DNA from 3 places in the Pantoea sp. SGAir0175 genome. Region 1 is predicted to be linked to each of the others. Evidence: predicted binding sites of a transcription regulator. Region 1 holds the regulator's gene; each other region holds the start of a gene.

The links. Region 1 encodes ArgR, which controls arginine synthesis, uptake and breakdown. Its sites were predicted from a motif close to ANTGAATAAAAATACANT; they were not measured.
Positions count from the first base shown of each region.
Region 2: argF (ornithine carbamoyltransferase) is a predicted target of ArgR. The motif match lies at 5,195-5,212, and genes of this name have one in related genera.
Region 3: argA (amino-acid N-acetyltransferase) is a predicted target of ArgR. The motif match lies at 6,921-6,938, and genes of this name have one in related genera.

Region 1 is NZ_CP028081.1:385,416-395,145, forward strand. Features, by position in the region: gene C1N56_RS01835 (NAD-dependent succinate-semialdehyde dehydrogenase) at 1-1,017, shown strand, start outside; gene C1N56_RS01840 (barstar family protein) at 1,033-1,302, shown strand; gene yhcN (peroxide/acid stress response protein YhcN) at 1,362-1,628, opposite strand; gene C1N56_RS01850 (YdgH/BhsA/McbA-like domain containing protein) at 1,732-1,998, opposite strand; gene yhcN (peroxide/acid stress response protein YhcN) at 2,089-2,352, opposite strand; gene argR (transcriptional regulator ArgR) at 2,845-3,315, opposite strand; gene mdh (malate dehydrogenase) at 3,736-4,671, shown strand; gene mscM (miniconductance mechanosensitive channel MscM) at 4,718-8,053, opposite strand; gene asd (archaetidylserine decarboxylase) at 8,071-8,967, opposite strand; gene rsgA (small ribosomal subunit biogenesis GTPase RsgA) at 9,061-9,730, opposite strand, start outside.
Region 2 is NZ_CP028081.1:3,520,629-3,530,358, forward strand. Features, by position in the region: gene C1N56_RS16520 (hypothetical protein) at 1-222, opposite strand, end outside; gene C1N56_RS16525 (flagellar motor protein MotB) at 481-1,383, opposite strand; partial or broken gene C1N56_RS16530 (flagellar biosynthesis protein FlhA) at 1,373-3,088, shown strand; gene C1N56_RS16535 (YlaC family protein) at 3,191-3,673, shown strand; gene C1N56_RS16540 (tRNA isopentenyl-2-thiomethyl-A-37 hydroxylase MiaE) at 3,836-4,597, opposite strand; gene rraB (ribonuclease E inhibitor RraB) at 4,654-5,073, opposite strand; gene argF (ornithine carbamoyltransferase) at 5,236-6,243, shown strand; gene pyrB (aspartate carbamoyltransferase) at 6,484-7,419, shown strand; gene pyrI (aspartate carbamoyltransferase regulatory subunit) at 7,431-7,895, shown strand; gene ridA (2-iminobutanoate/2-iminopropanoate deaminase) at 7,974-8,360, shown strand; gene C1N56_RS16570 (beta-N-acetylhexosaminidase) at 8,473-9,730, opposite strand, start outside.
Region 3 is NZ_CP028081.1:925,025-934,754, forward strand. Features, by position in the region: gene ptrA (pitrilysin) at 1-127, shown strand, start outside; gene recB (exodeoxyribonuclease V subunit beta) at 124-3,663, shown strand; gene recD (exodeoxyribonuclease V subunit alpha) at 3,660-5,507, shown strand; gene argA (amino-acid N-acetyltransferase) at 5,560-6,888, opposite strand; gene amiC (N-acetylmuramoyl-L-alanine amidase AmiC) at 7,121-8,356, shown strand; tRNA gene C1N56_RS04110 (tRNA-Met) at 8,446-8,522, opposite strand; tRNA gene C1N56_RS04115 (tRNA-Met) at 8,575-8,651, opposite strand; tRNA gene C1N56_RS04120 (tRNA-Met) at 8,704-8,780, opposite strand; gene mltA (murein transglycosylase A) at 8,988-9,730, shown strand, end outside.

The DNA of each region.
Region 1 (9,730 bases):
ATTGGCGTGGTCGCTGCCATCACGCCGTGGAATTTCCCGATGGCGATGCTGACGCGCAAACTCGGCCCGGCGCTGGCGGCCGGCTGCACCGGCATCATCAAGCCGGCCAATAACACCCCGCTCAGCGCCTTTGCGCTGGTGGCGCTGGCACAAAAGGCGGGCGTGCCGGACGGCGTGCTGAACGCGGTAGCCGGCGACACGCACGCCATCAGCGACGCCATTATGGCTTCCCGCGCGGTGCGTAAAATCTCCTTTACCGGTTCCACCGCAGTGGGGAAAACGCTGATGCGGAACGCGGCCGAAACCATGAAGAAAGTCTCGATGGAGCTGGGCGGCAACGCGCCCTATATCGTGTTTGACGATGCCGATATCGACGCGGCGGTGCAGGGGGCTATCGCCAACAAATTCCGTAACGCCGGCCAGGTGTGCGTCAGCGTTAACCGCTTCTATATCCACAACGCAATATACGACCGCTTTGTGCATCAGCTGGCTGAGGCGGTGGGCAAACTGAAAGTGGGCAACGGCGTGGAGCCGGGCGTGGTGGTCGGGCCGCTGATTGAGCCGTCCGCGGTGGAGAAAGTGGAAGAGCATGTCAAAGATGCGCTGAGCAAAGGTGGGAAACTGCTGGTGGGCGGCGAGCGCCATCCGCTGGGCGGTAACTTCTGGCAGCCGACGGTGATTGCCGATGCGCATGAAGAGATGCAGCTGGCGCAGGAAGAGACCTTCGGTCCGGTGGCCGCCTGCTTCCGCTTTGACGATGAAGCTGAGGTGATCGCGCGCGCCAACAATACCGAATACGGTCTGGCGGCTTACTTCTATACGCAGAATCTGCAGCGCGTGTTCCGCGTTTCGGCGGCGCTGGAAGCCGGCATGATTGGGATCAACGAGTGTGCGGTCTCGACCGAGCTGGCGCCGTTTGGCGGCGTGAAAGAGTCCGGACTGGGACGCGAAGGATCGGTGCTGGGCATGGAAGAGTATCTGGAAGTCAAAGCGCTGCACCTCGGCGGTCTGGCGTAGCGAGAGGATGTCACCATGAGAACCGAGCGTTTCGACTTCAATGAAATCGTCGATCAGGCTCATTTCTACCGTCAGTTTTGCGAACGTTTCGCGCTGGCGGATCGCACCATTCAGGATCTGGACGATCTGTGGGAAATGATCATCGGCGAGCAGATCCCGCTGCCGCTGGAAATTGCGTTCATCAATCTGGGGAAAGGGCAGAAACGCCGCTATGGTGCGCTGATATTGCTATTCGATGAGGCAGAAGAGGAGCTGGAAGGCCAGCTCCGCTTTAATGTTCAGTAGCACAACCAAAAAGGGCCCCGGCAGGCGGGGCCAAAGGGTTCGTCAGAATTGACGAGGAATTATTTGTACAGCTCTGCAGTCAGGTGATAGCTGTCACCGGTGCGCGCTTCAATCACTTTATACGCGCTGGCACCCTGCTCATCGGCTTTCTGAGAAAGCTGAGCGCGGTAATCCATAGGTGAGCCGCCTGTTCCGCTAACGGTAATGGTCTGGCCGGTAGATTGCAGATTCTGCGCGGATTCATCCGTTACCAGTTGGGCAGCTGAAGCGCCAAAAGCGAACAGAGAAAGCAGCGTAGCGGTTGCGATGGTTGTTTTGATTTTCATAATTCGTCTCCTCATTAGAATCAACAACCTGCGGCACTAAGAGGGTAAGCGGGTCGTCGATCTTCTCCCGGCGACTGCATAACGCCGGATCGATAGTTAAAGTTTATTTGTACAGTTCAGCCGTCACGTGGAAGGTGTTGTCCTGATTGTTCTCAATGATGCGGTAATGGCTGGCACCCTGAGCATCGGCTTTCTGGGACAGTTCCTGACGGATATTGGTCTGGTCGCCGTCGACGCCGCTCACGCTAATGGTCTGATTCAGCGGCTGCAGATTTTCAGCCTGGGTGTTGGTTACCAGGGTGGCAGCACTGGCGCCAAAAGACAGAACGGAAGCCAGACTCAGTACAGCAATAGATAATTTGGTTTTCATGATTCACTCTCCTGAAATGGGGTGGGCAACCTGAGAGGCAAACGCCTCTCAAACGGGTCGCCGTTCACACTGCATCTTGTTCCGGCAAACTTATTTATAAAGTTCCGCGGTTGCGTGGTAGCTGTTGTCGTTATAAGCCTCAACAACGCGATAGGCTTTAGCACCTTGCGCTTCAGCTTTGGCGTTCAGCTGCTGATGGATATCCATCGGTGAGCCGCCAATGCCGCTGACGCTGATGGTGCCGACCGGCTGCAGGTTCGCTGCCTGTTCGGCGTTGATAGAATCTGCGGCGAAAGCACCAAATGACAGGGCAGATAGAACACTCAGGGTGGCGATAGTAGTTTTAACGTTCATGGTATTTTTCCTCGTCTTCTGTTTTTCTCTTTTTGATTTCGTGTGATTTGCATCACGAAAAGAAGTATAGATCTAATCACCCATGAAATTAATATCCCGCTAATAATGATTGGTTGTAATTCTTTATCCTTATGGCACATTTTTATAACGCAAAGTTATTAAAACCGCCTGGATCTTAACCAGGAGGGTGTATTTCCATGCAAAAACAATGATCTGCATCAAATTATCTTTTTGTGCGAAACAATGTGGTTGATCAAGCTGGCTGTGCGCTAAAAGCAAGAGATAACCGCTAAGCACTAATTGTAAAACAGCGTAAAATAGCGCAAAGGGTTAAGCAGGCGAAAAGGTCGTACCAATACCTTCGCGCATTGAGAACCCGGCGGAATATGGCTAAGCGGTTATTTTGTAAGGTGTTGGCGATAAAACAGCGGGAGAAACGTGGGCGGGCAGGCAAGGTTACCGGCAGGTGAACCGCCGGTAACAGACAGGGTTTTATAGTTCCTGTTCGAATAACACCAGCACGGCGTCATACAGCTGCTTCACCGTAAAGGCGCGCGCTGGCGTAATAAAGATGGTGTCGTCACCGGCGATGGTGCCGAGAATGCCTTCGGCTTTGCCGAGGGAGTCGAGCAGGCGGGCGATCAGCTGGGCCGCGCCCGGGCTGGTATGAATCACTACCAGCGCATCGTTATAGTCGATATCCAGCACCAGATTCTTCAGCGGACTGGTGGTGGTAGGCACGCCCAGTTCGGCAGGCAGGCAGTACACCATCTCCATTTTGGCGTTACGCGTGCGCACCGCGCCAAACTTGGTCAGCATACGAGAAACTTTTGACTGGTTGATGTTGCCGAAGCCGTCTTCCTGCAGCGCCTGGACAATTTCGCCCTGAGAGCTGAACTTTTCTTCTTTCAGTAAGGCTTTGAACGCCTTTATCAGATCGTCTTGTTTAGATGGGTTTCGCATAAGCTACCAATAAAAGAGGGTTGCAGCAGGCAACAGGCCCGTCGCAGATAAATTATTATGCATTTAGATGAATTTTTATGCAATAAGCGGATGCGTGAATTCACGGCATGCGCGTGTGGGGCGGGCATGATAACAGAGTTTTATCCTGCACCAAAATCGCGCGCTGGCGCGCAAAGCGAAGGTTGCAAAGTTGTTATATTATTGAAGTGGTAACAACAAAACGATGATCATTGCCGTCCATAGTCTTCTGGCTGCGACTGGATCATTCAGGCGACTTCTGAAGTGGAGATGTCTCGGGAGCCGATTGCGGCGTAATGTTATTGCGCGACAGGTGTGTCGCTATCGCCTGAGAAGTTGATTAAACTCGTAACCTGATGGATTTCCGGCATATCTCTGCCCCACCTTAATAAGGAGTTCAGGATGAAAGTTGCCGTTCTCGGTGCAGCTGGTGGTATTGGCCAGGCACTCGCTCTGCTGCTCAAGACCCAATTACCCGCAGGTTCAGCCCTCTCACTGTATGACATTGCCCCGGTGACACCAGGCGTCGCGGTTGATCTCAGTCACATTCCTACCGCCGTGAAAGTTGAAGGGTTCAGTGGCGAAGATGCGACGCCGGCTCTGCACGGCGCCGATGTGGTGCTGATCTCGGCCGGTGTGGCACGCAAACCTGGCATGGACCGCGCCGATCTGTTTAACGTCAACGCCGGTATCGTGCGTAACCTGATTGAACAGGTGGCGACCACCGCGCCAAAAGCGCTGATTGGCGTCATCACTAACCCGGTAAATACCACGGTGGCGATTGCCGCCGAAGTGCTGAAAAAAGCCGGTGTGTACGATAAAAACCGGCTGTTTGGCGTCTCGACGCTGGATGTGATTCGCGCCAACACCTTTGTCGCTGCCCTGAAGGGCAAACAGCCTACGGAGATTGAAGTGCCGGTGGTCGGCGGGCATTCAGGCGTGACCATTCTGCCGCTGCTGTCGCAGGTTAAAGGCGTCAGCTTCAGCGAGCAGGAGATCGCCGACCTGACGAAACGTATTCAGAATGCCGGTACCGAAGTGGTGGAAGCCAAAGCCGGTGGCGGCTCGGCGACGCTGTCGATGGGCCAGGCGGCGGCGCGCTTTGGTCTGTCGCTGATTCGTGCACTGCAGGGCGAAGCCAATGTCGTAGAGTGCGCCTATGTGGAAGGCGACGGCGAGTACGCGCGCTTCTTCTCGCAGCCGCTGCTGCTGGGCAAAAACGGTATCGCCGAACGCCGTCCGCTCGGGCCGCTCAGTGATTTCGAACAGCAGGCGCTTAACGGCATGCTGGAGACGCTGAAAAAAGATATCGCGCAGGGCGAAGAGTTTGTGAAGTAACTCGCGCGTAAAGAAAAAACGCCCGGCGCATGCCGGGCGTTTTGTTTTACAGGCCACCGGATTTGAAGGTCCGGCTGGCAGTCGAACCGTTGCTGGCCGGCGTTTTGCGCCCCAGCGTTTCCATCCGTACCTGGAACGGCGGGAACGGCATCTCAATGCCATGCTCTTCAAAGCCGCGCAGAATCAGCTGATGCAGCTCATGGCGCAGCGGCATGCGATGACCCATCTCCGCCGCGTGCACGCGCAGCTCAAACAGCTGAATGCCCTGCTGCAGATCCACAAGGAACACATCCGGCGCTGGCATATCCAGCACGTAGGTACAGCGATCGGCCGCCTGCTTCAGGATGGTCGTCACCTCTTCGCTGTTAACGTGGGCCGGTGCCGGAATGGTCAGCACCACGCGCGTCACCGAATCCGACAGCGACCAGTTGACGAACTGCTCGGTGATAAAGGCCTTGTTCGGCACAATAATCTCTTTGCGGTCCCAGTCGGTAATGGTGGTGGCGCGCGTATTGATGCGGGTGATGCTGCCGGTCAAATCGCGAATGGTCACGGTATCGCCGATACGAATCGGTTTCTCAAACAGGATGATCAGGCCGGAGATAAAGTTGGCAAAGATCTCCTGCATCCCAAAGCCCAGCCCCAGACCCAGCGCCGCTACCAGCCACTGCAGTTTTGACCACTCCACGCCAATAATCGAGAAACCAATCAGACCGCCGACCAGCATCAGCGCGTATTTGGTCAGGGTGGTAATGGCGTAACCGGTACCGGGCGACAGGCTGAGGTGTTGCAGCAGCGCCAGCTCCAGCAGCGCCGGCATATTGCGCACCAGCTGGGTGGTAATGATAAAGATCAGGATGGCGATCAGCACGGCACCCAGCGTAATGGGCTGTACGCTCTCGACGCCCTGCACCGTGGTGCTGGCATCCCACAGCGGGATGTTGTCGAGGAAGCTGAACGCGGAGTGGATCTCAGACCACAGCACAATCACCGACACCAGCGCAATCAGCGTCAGAATCGAGCGGACCAGCCGCAGCGACTGCGCGCTGATCGCATCCAGATCGATAATCGGCTCTTCGACTTCCACGGTATCGGTGCTGACGGCAGACTGCTGCTCTTTTTCCTCTTCGCTGCGCGCGCGGTTGGCCAGCATATCGGCACGACGCTGGCGCGCGCGGTCAAAGGCGATGCGGCGGCGCTGAATCAGCATCCAGCGGCGAATGATGTGGTAAATCACCAGCAGGAAGAACCAGATGCCGACCGAGGTTTCCAGGCGCGCCAGCAGCGCCTGCGCGGTGGCCAGATAGCCAATGCAGGAGGCCAGCGCCGCCACCAGCGGAATGGCGATCATCAGGTTCCACAGAATCCGGTTAACGAAGTTGTCGCCGTCGCCCTCTTTATCTAAATAGAGCGGGATACCTGCGCGTTTCAGGCTGACGGTGACAATGCTCAGCGCCCCGCAGATCAGAATAAAGCACAAGCGCCCCAGCGTGGCGGAGAACTGCGGATCGTCGAGATTGGCGAAAGCAATCAGCAGCATAATCAGCGGTACGATCAGGCCGACCGTCAGCGAGTAATAACGCATGGCGCGCGCGACCCGCGCCTGCGGCCAGCGGAAGTGCACGACAAACAGGCCGTCAGGACGGGCAAAAGCCGCGCTGATCATGAATGCCCACAGCAGCGGCAGGGTGGCAGTGATGCCATCGCCAATCGCTACGGCAAACGGGTAAGGCCAGGCGTGCTGCAGGCCAAAGCCGAGCGCGGCCCACAGCACCGGCAGCGGCACCGCGACCAGAATCGACCAGAAGACGGTGCGCAGCGTCAGGCTGAAGCGGTCCTGCGTCACTTTCCCCACGCGGCTGGCCGCACGCGCCATAAAGGCGTTGTAGTGACGACGCGTGCTGATGCTGAAGCCCACCAGCAGAATGGCGCCAATAATTGGCAGCACCGTTTCACGGTTGGTGAACATCATCGCCAGCGCTTTGCCCAGCTGGCCCAGCGTGTCCAGCGACAGCAGGCGCGTCAGGTCGGTGGCCACGTCCAGCGGATATTTCAGGCCAACCGGGCTGACGTCGGCGGTCCAGAACAGATAGCGGTGCGTCGCCTCTTTAACTTCACTCAGCGCGTCCTGCAGCTGCGTATTGGAAACCTTCAGCTTGGTGATTTCCAGAATCAGCGTGTCGCAGCCGGAAATCAGTGAGTTCAGTAGTTCGCGCTGGGTTTTCAGCTGGGCATCCAGAATGCGCGTCTGTTCACTGGTGAACGGCGTGCCGTCCGCCTGTTTCTCTTTGCGCAGCGCCTGCTGGCGCTCCAGCAGGTCTTCATAATGCAGCCGCTGCACGCGCAGCTGGCCCATTTCACTGTCGATCTGCTGGGATTTCGGCATCTCCGGCAGGCGCGCCACCTGCGCGCGCAGCGCTTCACCCAGCAGGTTCGACACGCCCAGCCACTGTGACTGCTCGCGCAGCGTGCTCAGCGCCTGGCGCACCTGCAATGTCTGATTGGTGGCGAGACGCTGCTGCGAGGCCACCAGATCCATACGCTGCGCCTGCTGATTCAGATCGGCGGAGAGCTCGCGGTTAACGCGGAACTGATCGCTGATGGAGGCCGGCAGATCGCCGCTGTTTTCCGCCAGCTGTTCGGTGCGCTCCAGCGCCAGTTCGGCTTCGCGCTGGCGCTGGTTGTTGAGCTGATTGCGCAGCGCCTGCAGATAGTTATCCAGCTGGGTGGCTTTGCGCTGATGCACTTCCGCGCGCATGCGCGCCAGCTCCTGACGGTTATTAGCCGACAGCTGCGCCAGCTCCAGCTCATCTACCCGCGCTTTACTGGCAGCGCTCTCGGTCTGACGCGCATAAATCTGCGCCTGTGCCAGCGGGGTAGCGGCAGCCGCCACGCCCTGTGCGCGCCGTTCGCTTTCGGTCATGGCGCGCCGCGCATCGGTCTGCTGCTGCGGCAGCTGCGACAGAGAATCGCTGATTTCGCGGGCGCGATCCTGCTCCTGCTGCGCCTGGCGGCTCTCCTCCAGCAGCTGGCTGCTAACCTGCAGGATCTCCTGATCCAGCTCGGCATTGCTCATGTTGCTGCGCACTGGCTTGCTGCTGTCGGTCAGCGTGGCGATTTGCTGACGCAGCTCGCGCGCCAGCCGCGGGAAATCATCGATTACCTGCTGATACTGTTTCGCCCGTTCCAGCGAGTCGTCGCGTTCGGACAGGAAGTTAATTGCTGCTTCCAGCGCCTGCACCTGTTCGGCCTGGTTGGGCGAGCTTTTCGCGGATTTCGCCGTTTCCAGATCCTGTTTCAGCTGGCTGGCGGGTGGAACGGTGGCGGCAAAGGCGGTGCTGCTGAGCACCAGGCTCAGCAGCAGAAAAAGAGAGGCGCGCACGGCGGTGTTTCCCGGAATTAGTCGATGAGCGGAGCGCTGTCGCCGGGCTGCGGCAGGGCGATAGCCAGCGGCTGACCCAGGCGGGTTTTGCTTTCGGCTTCAAGGCTTTCAGCCAGCTTAACGCGGTTCGGCGCGAACAGGTTGATCACCGTCGAGCCCAGCTTAAAGCGGCCCATCTCCTGACCTTTCAGCAGCACGACCGCGCCATCATGATCGGCAGATGGGTAGCGCCAGCGTTTGATCACCCCTTCGCGCGGCGGCGTCACGGTGCCGGCCCAGACGGTTTCGATGCTGCCGACGATGGTGGCGCCCACGAGGATCTGCACCATCGGGCCGTGATCGGTATCGAATACGCAGATCACGCGTTCGTTACGGGCAAACAGGTTCGGGATGTTGCGCGCGGTCAGCGGGTTAACCGAGTAGAGATCGCCCGGCACGTAGATCATTTCGCGCAGGATGCCGTTACACGGCATGTGCACGCGGTGGTAGTCGCGCGGCGCAAGGTAAGTGGTAACGAACTCACCGTCGACAAATTTTTCCGCCAGATCGTCATTGCCGGCCAGCAGCGCCTGCAGCGAGTAGGTGTGGCCTTTGGCCTGGAAGATCTGATCGCCAGCAATACGGCCCAGCTGGCTGATGGCGCCATCGGCTGGCAAGGCCAGCAGCGAAGCGTCCGGATCGATAGGGCGCGCACCCTCTTTTAACGGGCGTACAAAGAAGTCATTAAAGGTGCGGTAGCTGCCGGTGTGCGGCTTGCTGGCTTCCGCCATATCCACTTTGTAGAACCAGACAAAAATGTCGATGACCGCTTTGGTCAGCCAGCCAGCGCGGCGGCTGGCGCCCCAACCGGCGAGTTCGGTCAGCGCTTTTTTAGGCAGAATGTGATTCAGGCCGAGTTTAAAACGATCAAACACCGTTGCCTCCTGGCTTAATAACGTTTGGTTTACACAAAAGGGGGCGGATTGTAGCAGCGCCCCGGTCAGTTGGCGAATGTGCCGTTGTACCCGTTAATCTTCGCTGGCGGAAAAGTTTTTACGCGTTTTTACCTGCGCCATGCTCTCCAGAATACGGTGGTAGTTATCGAAGCGTGAAATGTCGATGATCCCGTTCTCCACCGCTTCGCGGATGGCGCAGCCTGGGTCGTTGTCGTGCTTGCAGTCACGGAACTTGCAACCGCCGAGAAATTCACGAAATTCGACAAATCCCTGAGTAATTTGTTCCGGCTCCAGATGCCACAAACCGAACTCGCGCACGCCAGGCGAATCGATGACATCGCCGCCGTGCGGGAAGTGATACAGCCGTGAGGCGGTGGTGGTGTGCTGGCCGAGGCCGGACACGTCCGACACATCATTGGTCAGGATCTCATCGCCTGCCAGGTCGAGGCCGAGCAGATTGTTCAGCAGGCTGGATTTACCCACGCCCGACTGGCCGGCAAAAATGCTGACCCGGCCGGTGAGCGCCGCTTCCAGATCCTTCAGTCCATCTTTGGCGCGGCTCGACACCATCAGTACGCGATAGCCAATGTGGCGATAGATATCCATCTGCTCATCGACAAACGCCCGCGCGTCGTCATCCAGCAGATCGGTTTTATTCAGTACCAGCAGCGGCTCCACGCCGAGCGTTTCGCTGGCCACCAGATAGCGATCGATAATGTTCAGCGACAGCTCCGGCAGGATC
Region 2 (9,730 bases), 1.0 Mb from region 1:
AGGCCAGCCGCTGGCGCTAAAGGTTTTTTCAAACCAGGCCGCGCTGTCCTCCTCCTCTTCCGGCACCACGCACGGCCAGATGATCAGCGGCAGCGGATTATTGGGTACACCGCCGGACGGCAGCGATAACATTAAATGCTGCGGGTTACCTGACGATCCCGCGGAAAAGGTACCGGCGGCGAAAGACATCAGTAACAGCAGACTGGAAGATTGGGCAGACATACTCTTTCTCCGGATAGCCACGTTGCCTAATTGTGGCAAAGCCACCGGGCATTGCAATGTGCGCACACCGGCAAAATTCACATAAAAGAATGATTTAGCTTACTAAAGCCAAATTACTTATTAACATATTTAACATTTCGTGGCATGCCATGGCGCGCCTCGTTTACCCGGCGTCTGCCGCAGCTAAAAACAGGCAAAAAAAAACCGGTGGATTTCGCCACCGGTAGAATCAACAGTTGATTCAAAGGCACTGACAGGTTATCGCAGGCGGTCAGCGATGGGTTTCACCACGTTCTCCCCTTCGCGACCATAAAACTGAAACAGCGTCTCGGCTGCCGCCTCGGTGAGCACCATGATTTCAATGCGGCGGTTACGTGCGCTGAGCGGATCGGCTTTGTCCAGCGGCATACGGGACGACATGGCATTCACCTGCAGCACGCGCGTGCTTTCCAGCCCGCCGCGCTCCAGCGCGCGCCGCGCCGCCAGCGCACGGTCACCGGAGAGATTCCAGTTGTTGTACGCCGCGTTGCCGCTGTACTGCGCGGCGTCGGTGTGGCCGCTGATCATGATTTTGTTGTCGATACGGTTAAACACCGGACCAAGTTCGGTCAGCAGACGCTGGTAAAACGGCGTCAGCACCGCGCTGCCGCGCGGGAACATCATGCGATCCTGGTCATCCTGAATCAGGATACGCAGCCCCTGCGGCAGGGTTTCCAGTGTCAGCAGGTTCTGAGCGTGATAGCTGTTGATGATGCTCTGGATCTGCTGACGCAGCTGCGCCAGCTCGGCGTCGGAGCGCGACAGCACGCTGTCCAGATCTTCCTGCGGCTGGCTTGCATTGCTATTGCTGTCGCTGTTTTCCGCGCTGGTGTCACTGACGGTGGCGCCCTCGGTCGGCGGCGCAATCGCCAGCGTTTCACCAATGATGGCGGAGCCGCGTCCGGTTTCGACATCGAACGGATTAAAGCCGGACCCGTTAAACACCGAGGTGCCGTTGAGCTGCGCGACAATCTCCTTACGCTCGTCTTCGGTGACGGCGCCCATGATCCACAGCACCATAAACAGCGCCATCATCGCCAGCGTGAAGTCGGCAAAGGCCACCTTCCATGCGCCGCCGTGAGCCCCGTGATGCGCTTTCCTGCCGCCGCGTTTAATGATCAACTTTGTGGTGGTGACCAAAGGGGCCGAGCGTATTTCTGAGGTGTCGGCGCGCTTTACCCTCGACGCGCTGCCGGGCAAACAGATGGCGATCGACGCCGATCTCAACGCCGGGCTGATCAATCAGGAACAGGCGCGCGTGCGGCGTCAGGATGTGGCCAACGAGGCGGACTTCTACGGCGCGATGGACGGCGCCTCCAAGTTTGTGCGCGGTGACGCCGTCGCCGGCATCATGATCCTGCTGATCAACGTGCTGGGCGGCATCCTGATCGGCGTATTCAAACACGGTTTACCGGCCGGCCAGGCGTTCGAACAGTATGTGCTGCTGACCATCGGTGACGGTCTGGTGGCGCAGATCCCGTCGCTGTTGCTGTCGACGGCGGCGGCGATCATCGTGACGCGCATCAGCGACGGCGCTGACATGGGCGAGGAAGTGAAGTCGCAGCTGCTGGCGAAACCGGCCACGCTGTATACCGCCGCGGGCGTGATGTTTGTGCTGGCGATTGTGCCGGGCATGCCGCACATGGTGTTCCTCGTCTTCACCGCCCTGCTGCTGTTCGCCGCGTGGCGCCAGAGCCGCGTAGTGCAGAAGCCGACGCAAAGCCATGTCGACATGGAGGCGATCAATCAGGCGCTGGCGCAGCCGGACGAACAGCCGACCATCAGCTGGGACAATATTCCGCTGGTCGAGCCCATCGGCCTTAACCTGGGCTACAAGCTGGTCACGCTGGTGGACAAAGGCAAAGGCGCGCCGCTGACCCAGCGTATGCGCGGCGTGCGCCAGGTGGTGTCAGAAACCAGCGGCGTGCTGCTGCCGGAGATCGCCCTGCGTGAAGATTTCCACTTAAAGCCGTCGCAGTACGCCATCAAGATCAACGGCGTTCGCACCGCGGTGGGTGAAGTGCACGCCGACCGCCTGATGGCGCTGCCGACGCCGGATCAGTACGGTGAGATTGACGGCCTGCTGGATACCGATCCCGCGTACGGTATGGCGGTGACCTGGATCCTGCCGGAGCAGAAAGCCAAAGCGCTGAATCTGGGTTATCAGGTAGTCGACTGCGCCAGCGTGGTGGCCACGCACGTCAACAAAGTGGTGCGCGAAAACCTGCCAGAGCTGTTCAACTACGATGATATTACTCAGCTGCATCAGCGGCTGGCGAGCGTGGCACCGAAGCTGTCGGAGGATCTCAACGCGGCAGTGAACTACAGTCTGCAGCTCAAGGTGTATCGTCTGCTGCTCAACGATCAGGTATCGCTCAAGGACATCACCACCATCGCCACCACGCTGCTGGAGAGCGTGGCGATCACCAAAGATCCGATCCTGCTGACCTCCGACGTGCGTTATGCGCTGCGCCGCGCCATGGTGGCGGCGATTGCGCCGGACAACAAACCGCTGTCGGCCTATACGCTGGATAACAGCCTGGAAAACCTGCTGCTGGCAGCGCTCAATCAGGCGCAGCAGGGCGGCAAAGTGGCGCTGGACAGTTTCCCGGTCGACCCTAACATTCTCACCCAGCTGCAGAGCACGCTGCCGGTGATGATGGAGCAGCTGAAAGCGCAGAACCTGACGCAGGTGCTGCTGGTGACGCCGCAGCTGCGGCCGCTGATTGCGCGCTACGCCCGGCTGTTCGCCAGCGGGCTGAATGTGCTGTCGTATAACGAGGTACCGGACGATGCCAATCTGCAGATTGTCGGGCAGGTGAGCTGATGCGTTGCGGAAAACTGTTATAAAAAAACACCGCTGATCTGTCTCTGCCGCCCTTCACTGTTATGTGGTTTACTGGCAGGCAGTGATATTCAGAGGTGAATAATGGACGCGATTAAACAAATTCTGATCGATGAAATCGACACGCTCAACCGCGAAGAGCGGCGCGATAATCTGCCGCGTTTTAGCTTTAACTTCCTGAAAACCCATCCGGGGCTGTGGGGCGTGATGTACCTGTGCTACGGCCTGTGCGTGGCGCTGATTTTCTCGACTGAGATGCTCGGCTGGCCGGCCTTCTGGTTCGCCACGGTGTTCGTGCTGGTGATGAGTTTTCTGATGCTGCTGGACATCAACCCGAAATACCGCTTCGAGGACATCGATACGCTGGATCTGCGCGTGTGCTACAACGGCGAGTGGTATTACGTGCAGCCGGTCTCACAGCAGGCGCTGGACAAGATCCTGGAGAATCCAGGCACGCCCGAGCGCGTGCGCAGCGGCATCGATCGCCTGATGCAGCAGAAAGGAGAAGTGGATTTTTATGATGTCTACTACCTGACCTGGGGCCATCAGCGCGCCGCGAAGATCTGATCGGGCAAATTCATTCCTGCTTCCATGGTATTTATAAGTCTTTAATGACTCACTGCTTAATTACTACCCCCAGCGTCTTTACACAGAAGTTATGTAAAGATAAGGCGGTTAGTAAGACAACGCCTGAAGGCTGGGTCAGGAAGTTTCGCCGCGCGCACCAAATCAAAACGCCGGCACGCCGCTGTGAAAGCGCAGCTCAGTGTCCGGCTCGCTGATCAAGCGCGCTTCTGCTGCCCCGATCGCCCGCACGCGCGGCGCGATATCCTTCGGTGAAATCTGTGCCGCCAGCGTCAGGTAATCCTGATAGTGGCGCGCTTCGGAACGCAGCAGCGAGATGTAAAACTTCTCCAGCTGCGCATCCAGGTACGGCGCCAGGCTGGCGAAGCGCTCGCAGGAACGCGCTTCGATATACGCCCCGCAAATCAGTTTATCCACCAGCGTTTCCGGTTCATGGGTGGTCACTTCACGCAGCAGCCCTTTGGCGTAGCGGCTGGCGGTGATCTTGCGATAGGGCAAACCGCGCGCCTGCATGATTTCCCACACCTGATAAAAATGGTGCAGCTCCTCTTTGATCAGCAGCACCATCTTTTCCACCATCTCATCAGCCCACGGCAGTTCATTACGCACAATAATGCTTTTGCTGAGATTCTTGTGGGCATTGATAAAATCGCTGTCGTGATTCTCGCCGAAAATAAAATCTTCGTACGGCTGCAGCCACGCCAGGATCGCGTCGCCACTGGGTTTATCCGCGACGTATTTGCGGATCAGCCACACCGCGGTCTGCGCCGCTTTCAACTCGCATACCATATGATCGGTAAGCAGCAGCGTGAGATTTTCCGGCTTGCGCGCTTCATCAATCCACGCCTGCGGCGTGCGGCACTGTAAAAACTGGTGAATGGGGTCTAATAGCGAAGCGTAATTCATCGGAGGTTCTTAACTGGCAGGAAAATTACCGGGCGGCATGTGCCGCCCGTCAGGGCTTAGTGACGCACACCGTCATCGTCTTCGTCGTCGATCTCTTCGCCGTCGTCTTCATCTTCGGCATCCGGATCTTCAAAGTAGGTGCCCCAGCCGTCGTAATCGACGTTGTATTTCCCGACCAGATTCACCAGCTGCTCAACCTGCGCGTCAATCAGTTCCGGCTTCAGCGCCGATTCGCTCAGGATGTCGACGCACATCACGGTGCTGCCGTCTTCCAGCTCCAGCTCTTCCGGCTCGGTGACTTCATAGCCCAGCTTGAAAGCGTCAACCGCGGCCTTCTCCAGCGAGTCGAAGTTGTTGCAGGAGAGATGATGCTCGATGGTGTAAAGCGCATCCGGATCGCTGCCGTCTTCCAGCAACTCTTCAATGATCAGGCGCGTCTCTTCGCGCTGTTCTTCCAGCAATGCTTCGTATGCCATGGGCGTGTCCTCAAAATGGTGGCAGTGAATGCAATTATTTTCCCACACTGCCTCGCGCGCCACTACACAAAACAGAAAGTTTCTTATCGCTGGGGTTGAAAATGCATATTCATACGGTTAGATTGAATTTTAATTCATTATTGATGTAATGCGGAGCGCAGTATGAGTCAGCTGTATTCGAGACATTTCCTGAGATTGCTGGATTTCACCCCAGCCGAAATCACCGGTTTGTTATCACTCGCCAGTGAATTAAAACAGGCAAAGAAAAACGCCAGCGAAACCCAGTACCTGAAAGGCAAAAACATCGCGCTCATCTTCGAAAAAGACTCGACCCGTACCCGATGCTCTTTCGAAGTTGCCGCCTACGATCAGGGCGCTAACGTCACCTATCTCGGCCCGAGCGGCAGCCAGATCGGCCATAAAGAGTCGATGAAAGATACCGCGCGCGTACTGGGACGCATGTATGACGGCATTCAGTATCGCGGCTACGGCCAGGCGCTGGTGGAAACGCTGGCCGAATATGCCGGCGTGCCGGTGTGGAATGGCCTGACCACCGAGTTCCATCCGACGCAGCTGCTGGCTGACCTGCTGACTATGCAGGAGCATCTGCCGGGCAAAGCACTGAACCAGATGACGCTGGTGTACGTCGGCGATGCGCGCAACAACATGGGCAACAGTATGCTGGAAGCGGCGGCGCTGGTGGGGCTGGATCTGCGGCTGGTGGCACCGAAAGGCTGCTGGCCAGAAGAGGAGCTGGTGGCGCAGTGCCGCGCGGCAGCGCAGCACACCGGCGGCAAAATCACCCTGACAGAAGAGATTGCCGAAGGCGTGCAGGGTGCTGATTTCATCTATACCGACGTCTGGGTATCAATGGGCGAAGCGAAATCGGTGTGGGAAGAGCGCATCGCCCTGCTGCGTCCTTATCAGGTTAACAGCGCGATGCTGGCGCTGACCGGCAATCCGCAAGTGAAATTCCTGCACTGCCTGCCCGCGTTTCATGATGACCAAACCACGCTCGGACGGCAGATGGCCGAACAGTATGGTCTGCACGACGGCATGGAAGTCAGCAACGAGGTGTTTGAATCCGACCATAGCGTGGTGTTTGACCAGGCGGAAAACCGCATGCACACCATCAAAGCGGTGATGGTGGCGACGCTGAGTCAGCGCTAACCTGCACGGCGCAAACGTTTACCTCGCGCGTGATTTCTGCTTGATGCGGCTCAGTGAATGCGTATAATGCGCCACAATTTGCCGGAGGAAACATGCAACAGCGCAGCGCACAATTTGCCGCTCCCGTACGCCTGAATGCAGGCGGCGCACCTGTTTCTTTCCGTCATTCATCGATCGCCAGAAAGCCCCTGTAAAGGGGCTTTTTTTTGTCCGCAATCCGGCAGCGCAGAGGAGAGAGCTATGGCCAACCCGCTATATCGCAAGCACATTATTTCCATCAACGACCTCAACCGCGATGAGCTGGAGCTGGTGCTGCATACCGCCGCCCAGCTGAAAGCCCATCCGCAGCCGGAGCTGCTGAAACACAACGTTATCGCCAGCTGCTTCTTTGAGGCTTCAACGCGCACCCGTCTGTCGTTTGAAACCGCGATGCACCGGCTGGGCGCGTCGGTGGTGGGATTTGCCGACGGCAGCAACACCTCGCTGGGCAAGAAAGGGGAAACCCTCGCCGATACCATCTCGGTGATTGGCACCTATGTGGATGCCATCGTGATGCGCCATCCGCAGGAAGGGGCGGCGCGGCTGGCCACGGAGTTCTCGGGCGGCGTGCCGATCCTTAACGCCGGTGACGGCGCCAACCAGCACCCGACGCAGACGCTGCTCGATCTGTTCACCATCCGGGAAACCCAGAGCCGCCTCGATAACCTCAACGTGGCGATGGTTGGCGACCTGAAATATGGCCGCACCGTGCATTCGCTGACCCAGGCGCTGGCGAAGTTCAGCGGCAACCGCTTCTACTTCATCGCACCAGATGCGCTGGCGATGCCGTCCTACATCACCGATATGCTGGATGAACAGAACATTGCCTGGTCGCGCCACGACAGCATCGAAGAAGTGATGCCGCAGCTGGATATTCTCTACATGACGCGCGTACAGAAAGAGCGTCTCGATCCCTCAGAGTATGCCAACGTGAAAGCGCAGTTCATCCTGCGGGCAGCCGATCTGGCCGGTGCGCGCGATAACATGAAGGTGCTGCATCCGCTGCCGCGCATTGATGAGATCACCACCGATGTCGACAGCACGCCGCACGCCTGGTATTTCCAGCAGGCCGGCAACGGCATCTATGCCCGCCAGGCCCTGCTGGCGCTGGTACTGAATAGCGAACTGGCACTGTAAGGAGCAGAACGATGACCCACGATAACAAACTGCAGGTTGAAGCCATCAAACGCGGCACGGTGATCGACCACATTCCGGCGCAGGTCGGCTTTAAGCTACTGTCACTGTTCCGCCTCACTGAAACCGATCAGCGCATCACCATCGGCCTTAATCTGCCGTCGGGCGAGATGGGGCGTAAGGATCTGATCAAAATCGAAAATACTTTTCTGACTGATGATCAGATCAATCAGCTGGCGGTGTACGCGCCACACGCCACGGTGAATCGCATTGATGAGTATGAAGTGGTGGCGAAGATTGCACCAACGCTGCCGGAACGCATCGAGCGCGTGCTGACCTGCCCCAACGGCAACTGCATCAGCCGCAGCGAGCCGGTGTTCTCCAGCTTTGCGGTGAAGCAGCGCGATGACGATGTGCACCTGAAGTGTAAATACTGCGAGAAAGAGTTCGCGCGCCACGTGGTGCTCGGTCACTGGTAATCGCCCGTTTCCTCCCTATAATGGGGCGAACATTTTCGCGGCGGGCAAGGGTTCGCCGCGCATGCCTAAGGAGAAACAATGTCTCGCGAAATCAGTACTGAAAAAGCCCCGGCAGCGATTGGCCCGTACGTCCAGGGCGTGGATCTCGGCAGCATGATCATCACCTCCGGCCAGATCCCGGTCGATCCGGCCACCGGTGCGGTTCCGGACGATATCGCCGCGCAGGCGCGTCAATCGCTGGAGAATGTGAAGGCGATTGTGCTGGCCGCTGGCCTGCAGGTGGGCGACATTGTGAAGACCACCGTGTTCGTCAAAGACCTGAACGATTTCGCCACGGTCAACGCCACCTATGAAGCGTTTTTCACCGAGCATCAGGCCAGCTTCCCGGCGCGCTCCTGCGTGGAAGTGGCGCGTCTGCCGAAAGACGTGAAGATTGAGATCGAAGCCATCGCGGTACGTCGCTGATTTAGCTGTCATCAATCACACAGCATGCAGGGGGCGTATCCGTGCGCACCTGGCGAGATCGCCAGTTCGTCATCAATGACGACCCTGCATAGTTCGTGACTTCCGATCTTCCCTATCTCGACGATCGCAGCAGTTTCTCCAGCGGTCGCACCAGCGCCAGCACCGTTTCATCCTGCACCTGCGCCGCCGCATCCAGCTGGGCGTGCATCTGCGCCACCTCGCCTGCGCCGTAGGCCTGATTGCGCTCCAGCGCGTTCACCAGATCCAGCCCCATCCGGCTCAGCTCAGCGACCTGACGCACCTGCGGCTGCAGCGCTTTCAGCTGATAGTTGCCCAGCACCAGCGGCATCACCGCATCGCTGTTGCGCTGCCAGCGCTGCAGCTGATGGCGCAGGGCGCTGGCGGCAGCATGATCGCCGCGATTAGCAATCAGCGCATCCACCTGTTTATCCAGCAGCCGCACCGGCTCGCTCTCGGCCGGCAGCACGTCCGCCAGCCGGTTCAGCGGCTCGAAATAGTCATAATGCCCGGCCTGAAACTTCAGGTGCTGGCGGGTGTAATACTGCGCCGGTTCCAGCACCTCCGCCAGCACGCGCAGAGGAGTGATATCGCTGCTGTTGGCCAGCCGCATCATCTGCACCCCGGCCTGCTGATGCTGCTGCAGGCCGACTGACACCGTCCCCCAGCGATCAATCGCGCTGAGCCGCTGGTACATATTCTCGCTGTCGGTCACATCCTGCGCCGACCACAGCCGCTCCGCCACCACAAAGGCGCGCGGCCACAGCCGCGTATCAATCACCCGGCTATTCACGTTCTCCGCCCACAGCGCCGCTTCACCGCCCAGCAAATCACGCTGCAGCTGAGCGGGCGTGGGCAGTACCGGAGCAATACCGGCCGGTATCTGCGCCAGCCTACTGCCTGTGGTCGGATAGCGTACGTTGCCCACCAGCACGTAGCCGGTCAGGCTGTCACGCGTCAGCGTCACCACCGGCTGAAACGGCCCCATCCAGCTATCGACGCTGAAGGTCAGCTGCGTCGGTGACAGCCAGCGAATGTCGCTGACCTGACGTCGCGCCTTGCCGCTGAAATCGATAAAACCGCGCCAGCCGTTTTTGCTCTCAATCAGGGTGAAACTGCCCTGCACCGCGCTGCCTTTCAGACGCGGCATAGTGAACTGCCAGCTTTGCGCCTGATCGTCGGCGCGCAGTTGATCGACGCCGTTCAGCCCCTGCGGCCAGAGCTCGTTGCGATAGTGATACGCGGCGCTCTGCGGCTGGTCGAGATAAAAACCGGTGGAAAGAATGCCGCGATACCCCTGCTTTACTACTTCGCTCAGCGCGTCCTGCCCCTGCCATGACTGAATCACAATA
Region 3 (9,730 bases), 540 kb from region 1:
CTCGCAGATTGGCGGCAGTCACGATGGCACCCACGATGCGGATTACGCGCCGCTGCCGGGCTTTACCACCTGGGATGAAGTCGCCCGCCTGCAGCAGTCGCTCTCCGTGAAGAGTGATGCGCCATGAGTCAGCGCCCTGAATCGCTCAATCCCCTGACGCTGCCGCTACAGGGTGAGCGTCTGATTGAGGCCTCCGCCGGCACCGGTAAGACCTTTACCATTGGTCTGCTCTACCTGCGTTTGCTGCTGGGACTTGGCGGACCGAATGCCTATGCGCGCCCGCTGTCGGTGGAAGAGATTCTGGTGGTGACCTTTACCGAAGCCGCCACCGCCGAACTGCGCGGCCGTATCCGGGAGAATATTCATGAGCTGCGGCTGGCCTGTCTGCGCGGCATCAGCGCAAATCCGATGCTGATGCAGCTGCTGGCCGACATTGCCCAGCCCGCTGAGGCGGCTGCGCTGCTGCTGGCAGCGGAACGTCAGATGGATGAGGCGGCGATTTTCACCATTCACGGCTTCTGCCAGCGCATGCTCAATCTCAATGCGTTTGAGTCCGGCATGCTGTTTGAGCAGCAGCTGATTGAAGATGAACAGCTGCTGTTGCGTCAGGCGACGGCGGATTTCTGGCGGCGCCACTGCTATCCGCTGACGCTGGATATTGCGCGCGTCATCGTTGCGGAATGGAGCGGGCCGGAGCAGCTGTTGTCGACGCTGCGCCCGTGGCTGCAGGGCGAGTCGCCCAGCCTGCGCCTGGCGCCGCACGACAGTGAAACCCTGACATCGCGCCACAGCAGCAACCTGGCGCGCATTGCCGAAATGAAAGCGCAGTGGCGGGCGCTGGGCGAAGAGGTGCTGACGCTGGTCGGGCAGTCTGATGTCGATAAGCGCAGCTACAGCAGCAAAAACCTGCCGCTGTGGGTCAGCAAAATCAGCGCCTGGGCGCAGAGCGAGACCGCGGATTACCAGATTCCCGCCGAGCTGGCGCGTTTCGGTCAGCAGGTGCTCAATGAAAAAACCAAAAAGGGCGCGCCACCGCAGCACCCGTTGTTTTCCGCCATTGATACATTCCTGGCGCAGCCGCTGTCGCTGCGCGATTTGGTGATTGCACGCGCGCTGGTGGAGGTGCGTCACGCGGTGCGTAAAGAGAAACGCCTGCAGGCGCTGCTGGGGTTTGACGATCTGCTGAGCCGGCTGGACGAGGCGCTGCAACAGCCCGGCGGCGAGCAGCTGGCGCAGGCGATTCGCCAGCGCTTTCCGGTGGCGCTGATTGACGAATTCCAGGATACCGACCCGCTGCAGTACCGTATATTCCGCACGCTCTATTTACAGCAGCCGCAGCATGCGCTGCTGCTGATTGGTGACCCGAAACAGGCTATCTACGCCTTCCGCGGTGCGGACATCTTTACCTATATTCGCGCGCGCAGTGAAGTTCACGCGCACTACACGCTGGATACCAACTGGCGCTCGTCACCGGCGATGGTGGAGAGCGTCAATCAGCTGTTTATGCGCCAGCCCGCCCCGTTTCTGTTTGCGGACATCCCGTTTCTGCCGGTCAATGCCGCGCCGCCCAATCAGCGTTTGTCGCTGAGTATCGACGGCGAGGAACAGGCCGCGCTGCGCTTCTGGCTACAGCCGGGCGCAGGCTGCAGCGTCAGCGAATACCAGCAGCTGATGGCGCAGCAGTGCGCCGCTGATATCAGCCGCTGGCTGCAGGCGGGTCAGCAACAGCGCGCGCTGCTGGGCAAAACGCCCGACCAGCGGCCGGTGCAGGCCTCGGACATCACGGTACTGGTACGCAGCCGGAACGAAGCCAATCTGATTCGCGCCGCGCTCAATCAGCTCGGCATCCCTTCGGTGTATCTCTCCAACCGCGACAGCGTGTATACCACGCCCGAGGCGCGAGAACTGCTGTGGCTGCTGCAGGCGATCCTCGCGCCCGAGCAGGAGCGGATGCTGCGCACCGCGCTGGCCACGTCGCTGTTTGCCTTTGATGCCGCGCAGCTGGACGCGCTGGATCAGGATGCGCGCGGCTGGGATGCGCTGGTGGATACCTTTGCCCGCTGGCAGCAATTGTGGCACCAGCGTGGCGTACTGCCGATGCTGCGTCAGCTGATGCTGGAGCGCCAGCTGGCAGAAAACCTGCTGGCCTCAGAGAATGGCGAGCGTCGCCTGACCGATCTGCTGCACCTCGGCGAACTGCTGCAGGAGGCGGCGGCCCAGCTCGACAGTCCGCACGCGCTGGTGCGTTATCTGGCGCAGCAGATCGCCCGACCGGACAGCCAGTCGGCCAGCCAGCAGCTGCGGCTGGAGAGCGACCGCCACCTGGTGCAGATTGTCACCATCCATAAATCCAAGGGGTTACAGTATCCGCTGGTGTGGCTGCCGTTTGCCGCCGGTTTCCGCGAGGCCGATATCGCGCTCTATCACGACCGCGAGCATTACAACGCGGTGCTGGATTTGCAGAATGATGAGCAAAGTCTGGCGCTGGCAGAGCAGGAGCGGCTGGCAGAGGATTTACGCCTGCTGTACGTGGCGCTGACGCGTTCGGTGTATCACTGCAGCGTCGGCGTGGCACCGCTGTTTCGCGGCACGCGCAAGAAAGAGGGCGAGAGCGATTTACATAAAAGCGCGCTGGGTTTCCTGCTGCAGCGCGGCGAGCCGGCCACCGCAGAACAGCTGGCGAGTTTACTGCACGACATCAGCGTGACCGGAACCGAAGTGGTGCTGGCGCAGCCGCAGGGCCATGAACGCTGGCAGGCGCTGGACGAGGTTGACGATGCGCTGGATGCGCGCAGCGTCACGCGCGCGCTGGCCGATCCGTGGCGTGTCACCAGCTACTCCGGGCTGCAGCAGCACGGCAGTCACCGTCTGCTGGATGTAATGCCGGGCTTCGATGCGGAAGCGGTCGGGGAAGATCGCGTGGCGGAAGTGCTGGAAGCCGCGCTGACGCCGCACCATTTCCCGCGTGGCGCTGCGCCCGGGACTTTCCTGCATACGCTGTTTGAATCGCTCGACTTCACCCAGCCGCCTTCAGCGCCGCAGCTGGAACAGCAGTTGCAGCAGAGCGGCTATCCGCTGCACTGGCAGCCGATGCTGAGCGAGTGGATTACCCGCGTGGTGAACACGCCGCTCAACACTCAAGGGATCCGGCTGAGCGACATCACACCGGGCAATCGCCTGATCGAGATGGAGTTCTATCTGCCGATTGATGGACTGCTGACGGCACCGGCGCTGGACGCGTTGATGCGGCAGGATCCGCTGTCGCGTCAGGCGCCGCCGCTCGACTTCCGTCAGGTGCAGGGCATGCTGAAAGGCTTCATCGACCTGGTATTTCGCTGGCAGGGCAAATACTATCTGCTGGATTACAAATCTAACTGGCTGGGCGAGAGCCATCAGGCATACACACCGCAGGCGATGGCGCAGGCGATGATCGACCACCGTTACGATTTGCAGTATCAGCTGTATACGCTGGCGCTGCATCGCTATTTGCAGCACCGCCTGACGGATTACGATTATGAACAGCATTTTGGCGGCGTATTCTATCTGTTTTTACGCGGCATGGATGGCAGCTCGCCGGATAACGGGGTGTTCCATACCCGACCGACGTCAGATTTCGTTTCACAACTGGATAGCCTGTTTCGCGGGCCGGGAGCAGCAGCATGAGTAGCATGAGTACGCTATTGGCACAGGCGGCAGAACTGCGCCTGCTGCGGGCGCTGGATATTCAGTTTGCCCGGCTGCTGGCCGACGACGATCGGCCCGCACATCTGCTGGCGGCTGCCTGTCTCAGCGCGGAAGCCGGTGACGGTCACGTCTGCCTGCCGCTGTCGCAGCTTACCCGCGAAGGGCTGTTCAGCGGTCGTCATCCGGAGCTGGCGCACGCCATCTGGCAGGCCGCCGGCGAGCCGCAGGACTGGCCGACACTGCTGGCGGACTGGCAGGCGCTCAGCGCCAGCGATCGCCCGGCACCGGTGGTGCTGCGTGATAACCGGCTCTATCTGCACCGGCTCTGGCATCACGAAGGGGAAGTGGCGCGCTTCTTCCAGCCACAGGCGGCTCCGCAGCTGTTTGCGCCCGAACAGGTGCGCAGCGTGCTGGATACCTTTTTCGGCAGTCAGCCTGAGGACTGGCAGAAAATTGCGGCGGCGGTGGCGCTGACGCAAAAAACCGCGGTGATCTCCGGCGGGCCTGGCACCGGCAAAACCACCACGGTGGCGAAGCTGCTGGCGGCGCTGATTCGCCTCAGTGAGGGAACGCTGCGCATTCAGCTGGCCGCCCCTACCGGTAAGGCGGCGGCGCGGCTCACCGAGTCGCTGGGTAAGGCGCTGCGCAGTCTCGACGTCAGCGATGTTGAGCGCCAGCGTTTTCCGGCAGAAGCCACCACGCTGCACCGTTTACTCGGCGCTCAGCCGGAGACGCAGCGCCTGCGCTACCACGCCGGTAATCCGCTGCATCTCGACGTGCTGGTGGTCGATGAAGCCTCGATGGTCGATCTTGGCATGATGGCAAACCTGATCGCCGCGCTGCCCGCTCACGCGCGGGTGATTTTTCTCGGCGATCGCGACCAGCTGGCCTCGGTTGAAGCCGGTGCGGTACTCGGGGATATCTGCCGCTGTGCCGAGGCGGGCTACAGTCCGGTGCGCGCGCTGCAGCTCACCACGCTGACCGGCTGCGAGGTTGCCGGCACCGATGATGCGGTGGCCCCGGCGGTGCGTGATGCCATCTGCCTGCTGCGCAAAAGCTACCGTTTCGCGGCGCACTCCGGCATCGGTCAGCTGGCTGCGGCGGTCAACGCCGGCGAAGCGCAGGCGGTCGAGGCGGCCTTTCAGGCGGGCTTCAGCGATATCGTGCGCCAGCCGCTCAACGATGCCGAAGCGTATCAGGCGATGCTGACGCAGATTGCCGAAGGCTATCGGCCATTTCTCCAGCTGATTAACCAGCGTGCCGCACCGGCCGAGGTGATTGCTGCGTTTGGCCGTTATCAGCTGCTGTGCGCGCTGCGCGAAGGGCCATTTGGCGTGCAGGGGCTCAATCAGCGTATTGAGCATAAGCTGATGCAGCTGCAGCTGATTCGGCGTCCGGCAGGGGGCAGCCGCTGGTATCAGGGGCGTCCGGTGATGGTGACGCGTAACGACAGCGCGCTCGGTCTGTTCAATGGTGACATCGGCATTACGCTGTTCGATGAGGAAGGGCTGCTCAAGGTGTTTTTCCCGCTGCCCGATGGCAGCATCAAAGCGGTACAGCCAAGTCGCCTGCCGGCCCATGACACGGCATGGGCGATGACGGTGCACAAATCACAGGGTTCGGAGTTTGACCACACCGCGCTGGTGATGCCGGCTCAGTTCCTGCCGGTACTGACGCGCGAGCTGATTTACACCGCCATTACCCGGGCGCGCAGCCAGCTGACGCTGTTCAGTGATGAAGCGGTGTTCCGGCGCGCGGTGCAGCTGCGCACGCAGCGGCGCAGCGGGCTGCTGGATCGCTTAGGGGGAGAAGAGGGCAGATGATTGCGCCGCCGCGGGGACTTTCCCTCAGCGGCGCTTTGATGAGCAGTGGCGCTTAGCGTAAGTCTGCCATCAGCACTTTGGAACGACGCTGATAGTTGTACATCTGCTTTTTGCTTTCAGGCAGCGACTCAATATCCACCGGCGTGAAGCCGCGCTCCTGGAACCAGTGGATGCTGCGCGTGGTCAGCACGAACAGCTTCTTCAGCCCCATCTGCCGTGCCTGCAGCGCCACGCGCTCCAGCAGCAGCTCGCCGCGTGACGAGCTGCGATAGTCGGGGTGCACCGCCACGCAGGCCATCTCGCCGATTTGCTCGTCCGGGAACGGATAGAGCGCTGCGCAGGCGATGGTCATATTGTCGCGCTGAATAATGGTGAATTTGTCGATCTCCATCTCCAGCTGCTCGCGCGAACGGCGCACCAGAATGCCCTGCTGCTCCAGCGGACGAATCAGTTCAAGGATCCCACCGATGTCGTTGATGTTGGCGCGGCGAATCTGCTCGGCCGACTCCATGACAATCTGCGTACCGATACCGTCACGCGAGAACAGCTCCTGCAGCAGTGCGCCATCTTCCTGATAGCTGATCAGATGGCTGCGGCGCACGCCGCTGCGGCAGGCTTTGACCGCGCCACGCAGGAAACGCACGGTACCGGAGAGAAAATCACCGTCGCTCTCCATTTCATCAATACGCGTCTGCGCCTCGTTCGGGAACAGCTCGGAAATGATGGTGCCTTCGCGGTCGGTTACGCCCTGTTCGGAGCAGAAACCGATCATCTTCTCGGCTTTCAGCTTAATCGCCAGCTGCGTCGCCACCTCTTCCGAGGTCAGGTTAAAGCTTTCGCCGGTCACCGAGACCGCCACCGGCCCCAGCAGCACAATGGCATTGTTATCCAGCTGACGATGGATCGCCTCTTCGTCAATCCGGCGGATGCGGCCGCTGTGGCAGTAATCGACGCCGTCATCCACGCCCAGCGGCTGAGCGATGATGAAGTTACCGCTCACCACATTAATATGCGCGCCCTGCAGCGGCGTATTATTCAGGCTCATCGACAGACGCGCCGTAATATCGAGCTGTAAACGCCCGGCCGCCTGCTTCACCAGCTCCAGCGATTGGGCATCGGTCACGCGGGTGTGTTTGTGATAAATCGGTTCCAGCTGCTGCTGCGCGAGGCTGGCATCGATCTGCGGCCGCGCGCCATAAACCACCACCAGGCGAATGCCGAGACTATGCAACAGGCCGATATCGTTAACGATGCTGGAGAAGTTCTCATGCTCGATGGCCTCGCCACCCAGCATGATGACAAACGTCTTGTCACGGTGGGCATTAATATAGGGAACGGTATGGCGAAAACCCTGAACCAGTTCGGTACTGCGTTCCTTCACGGCAAACCCTCTGTGAATGGTTATTCGAAATTTATGTATTTTTATGCTCTTTCGACACTTTTTGCAAGCATCGGACCTGACGTTACTTTACGATTTTCCTGATGCAAGCCACGCTAACAGACTGCATTATCTGGTTTTTCCGGCAAGACAAGACATTCCTCATTGAATAAAGTTTTCGCCTTCTGCTCGTCAACTGACGATTTTTTAGACATAACACAGTAGCTGGAGCGGCATGTCCGAAGCTTTTACCCGAAGACGACTTTTACAGGGCGCAGGTGCGCTGTGGTTGCTGAGCGTGACGCGCAGCGGTTTTGCGGCCAGTCAGCACATTGTGGCCGTGCGCATCTGGCCATCCTCGACTTACTCGCGCGTGACGCTGGAATCCAACGTCGCGCTGCACTATAAGCAGTTCACGCTGAGCAATCCCGAACGGCTGGTGATCGATATCCAGAACCTGCATATCAACAGCGCGCTGAAAGGCATTGATAAGCTGGTGCGGGTGGACGATCCCTACATTAAAACCGCGCGCGTCGGTCAGTTCGATCCCACCACGGTGCGCGTGGTGCTGGAGCTGAAGCGCAGCGTGGCACCGAAAACCTTCACCCTCGATCCGGTCGCGGGTATTCGCCACCGGCTGGTGGTCGATCTCTATCCCAGCCAGTCGTCACAGGAAGAGGATCCGCTGCTGGCGTTACTGAAGGATTACAACCAGGGCGAACTGGAGCGCGATCAACCGGCGCAGGCGCCGCTACCGGGTAAAGCCGGGCGCGATCGACCGATTATTATCATGATCGATCCCGGTCACGGCGGAGAAGATCCCGGCGCGCACGGCAAGTACAAAACGCGCGAGAAAGATATCGTGCTGAAGATTGGACGCTATCTGAAAGCGCTGATCGACAAAGAACGTAATATGAAGGCTTACATGACGCGCAACGAAGATGTGTTTATACCGCTGCGCGTGCGGGTCGCGAAAGCGCGCAAGCAGCGCGCCGATCTGTTTGTCTCGATTCACGCCGATGCTTTTACCAGCCGGGCGGCGCGCGGCTCTTCGGTCTTCGCGCTCTCCACCAGCGGCGCAACCTCGGCCGCCGCGCGCTTTCTCGCCCAGACGCAGAACGAAGCGGATTTGATTGGCGGGGTCAGCATGAGCGGCGATCGCTATCTCGACCACACCATGTTCGATATGGTGCAGCGGCAGACCATCAGCGACAGTCTGAAGTTTGGCAAAGAAGTGCTGACGCGCATGGGCCACATTAACCACCTGCATAAACGCACGGTGGATCAGGCCGGCTTTGCGGTGCTGAAAGCGCCGGATATCCCGTCGATTCTGGTGGAAACGGCGTTTATCAGTAACGTCGAAGAGGAGCGGAAGCTGCGTACCCCGCGCTATCAGCATCAGGTGGCGGAAGCCATTCTGCACGGTATTAAGGCGTATTTTGACAAAGGCGGCGTGCTGGCACGGCGTTAGGGCTGGGCGGCAGCGATGCCGCTTTTTTACCGGGCGCAGAAACAAAAAAACACCCGTCAGGGTGTTGTGATGTTCTTCGTCAGAAGAAGTGGTTGCGGGGGCCGGATTCGAACCGACGACCTTCGGGTTATGAGCCCGACGAGCTACCAGGCTGCTCCACCCCGCGTCCGTCTGTCGCACTGAGCGACTTTGCAAATTGTATTCTTCGTTAAGACAATTGGTTGCGGGGGCCGGATTCGAACCGACGACCTTCGGGTTATGAGCCCGACGAGCTACCAGGCTGCTCCACCCCGCGTCCGTCTGTCGCGCTTAGCGACTTGCCACATTGTCTCTTCATCACGAAGAATTGGTTGCGGGGGCCGGATTTGAACCGACGACCTTCGGGTTATGAGCCCGACGAGCTACCAGGCTGCTCCACCCCGCGTCCGTGGATGCGCACTATACACCGGGCGTATGATGATGCAACCCCTTTTTTGCGTTCAAGCGCTAAATAGACAAACAGTTGCTGAATTATTTGGCCATTGGGCGATTTATTATACAGATGTGAGCGCGCTAGCCTGCGGCAGATTTCATTCTGTCTGCCCCTTTGCTATCGTCGCCGTGCAAACAACCAGCTTAAAAAGAGAAGGTAATGAAAGGACATTGGGCGAAGTATGCACTTACTGGCGCATTTCTGGCGCTGTTAGCCGGTTGTAGCTCTAAGCCGACCGATCGCGGTCAGCAATATATTGATGGCAAGCTGGAGCAACCGCTCGGGCTGGTGAATGAGCCGAACGCCAAAGGGCGTCCGGTCAATGGCCGTGATTTCGGCCTGCAGGTGCAGCAGATCCAGTCGGCGTCGTCCGGTCTGTATGGCCGCAACCTCGGCACTTACAGTGCGATTCAGAACTGGCTGCTCTCCGGCGCCGATACGCGTCAGCTGCGCCAGTTCGGCCTGAACGCCTATCAGATGGAAGGCACCGACAGCTACGGCAACGTACAGTTTACCGGTTACTACACGCCGGTGGTGGAAGCGCGTTATACCCGTCAGGGCGAATTCCAGTATCCAATTTATCGCATGCCGCCGCGTCCGCGCGGACAGAAGCTGCCAAGCCGCGCTTCTATCTATAGTGGCGCACTGGATGAGCGTTATGTGATTGCCTGGAGCAACTCGCTGATCGACAACTTTATGATGGATGTGCAGGGCAGCGGCTATGTCGATTTCGGCGATGGCCGTCCGCTGCGTTTCTTCGGTTACGGCGGCAAGAACGGCTGGGCTTACCACAGTATTGGTAAAGAGCTGATCGATCGCGGTGAAGTGAAGCGCGAAGACATGTCGATGCAGGCGATTCGGCAGTGGGCGCAGGAGCACTCGCCGCAGGAAGTGCGCAACGT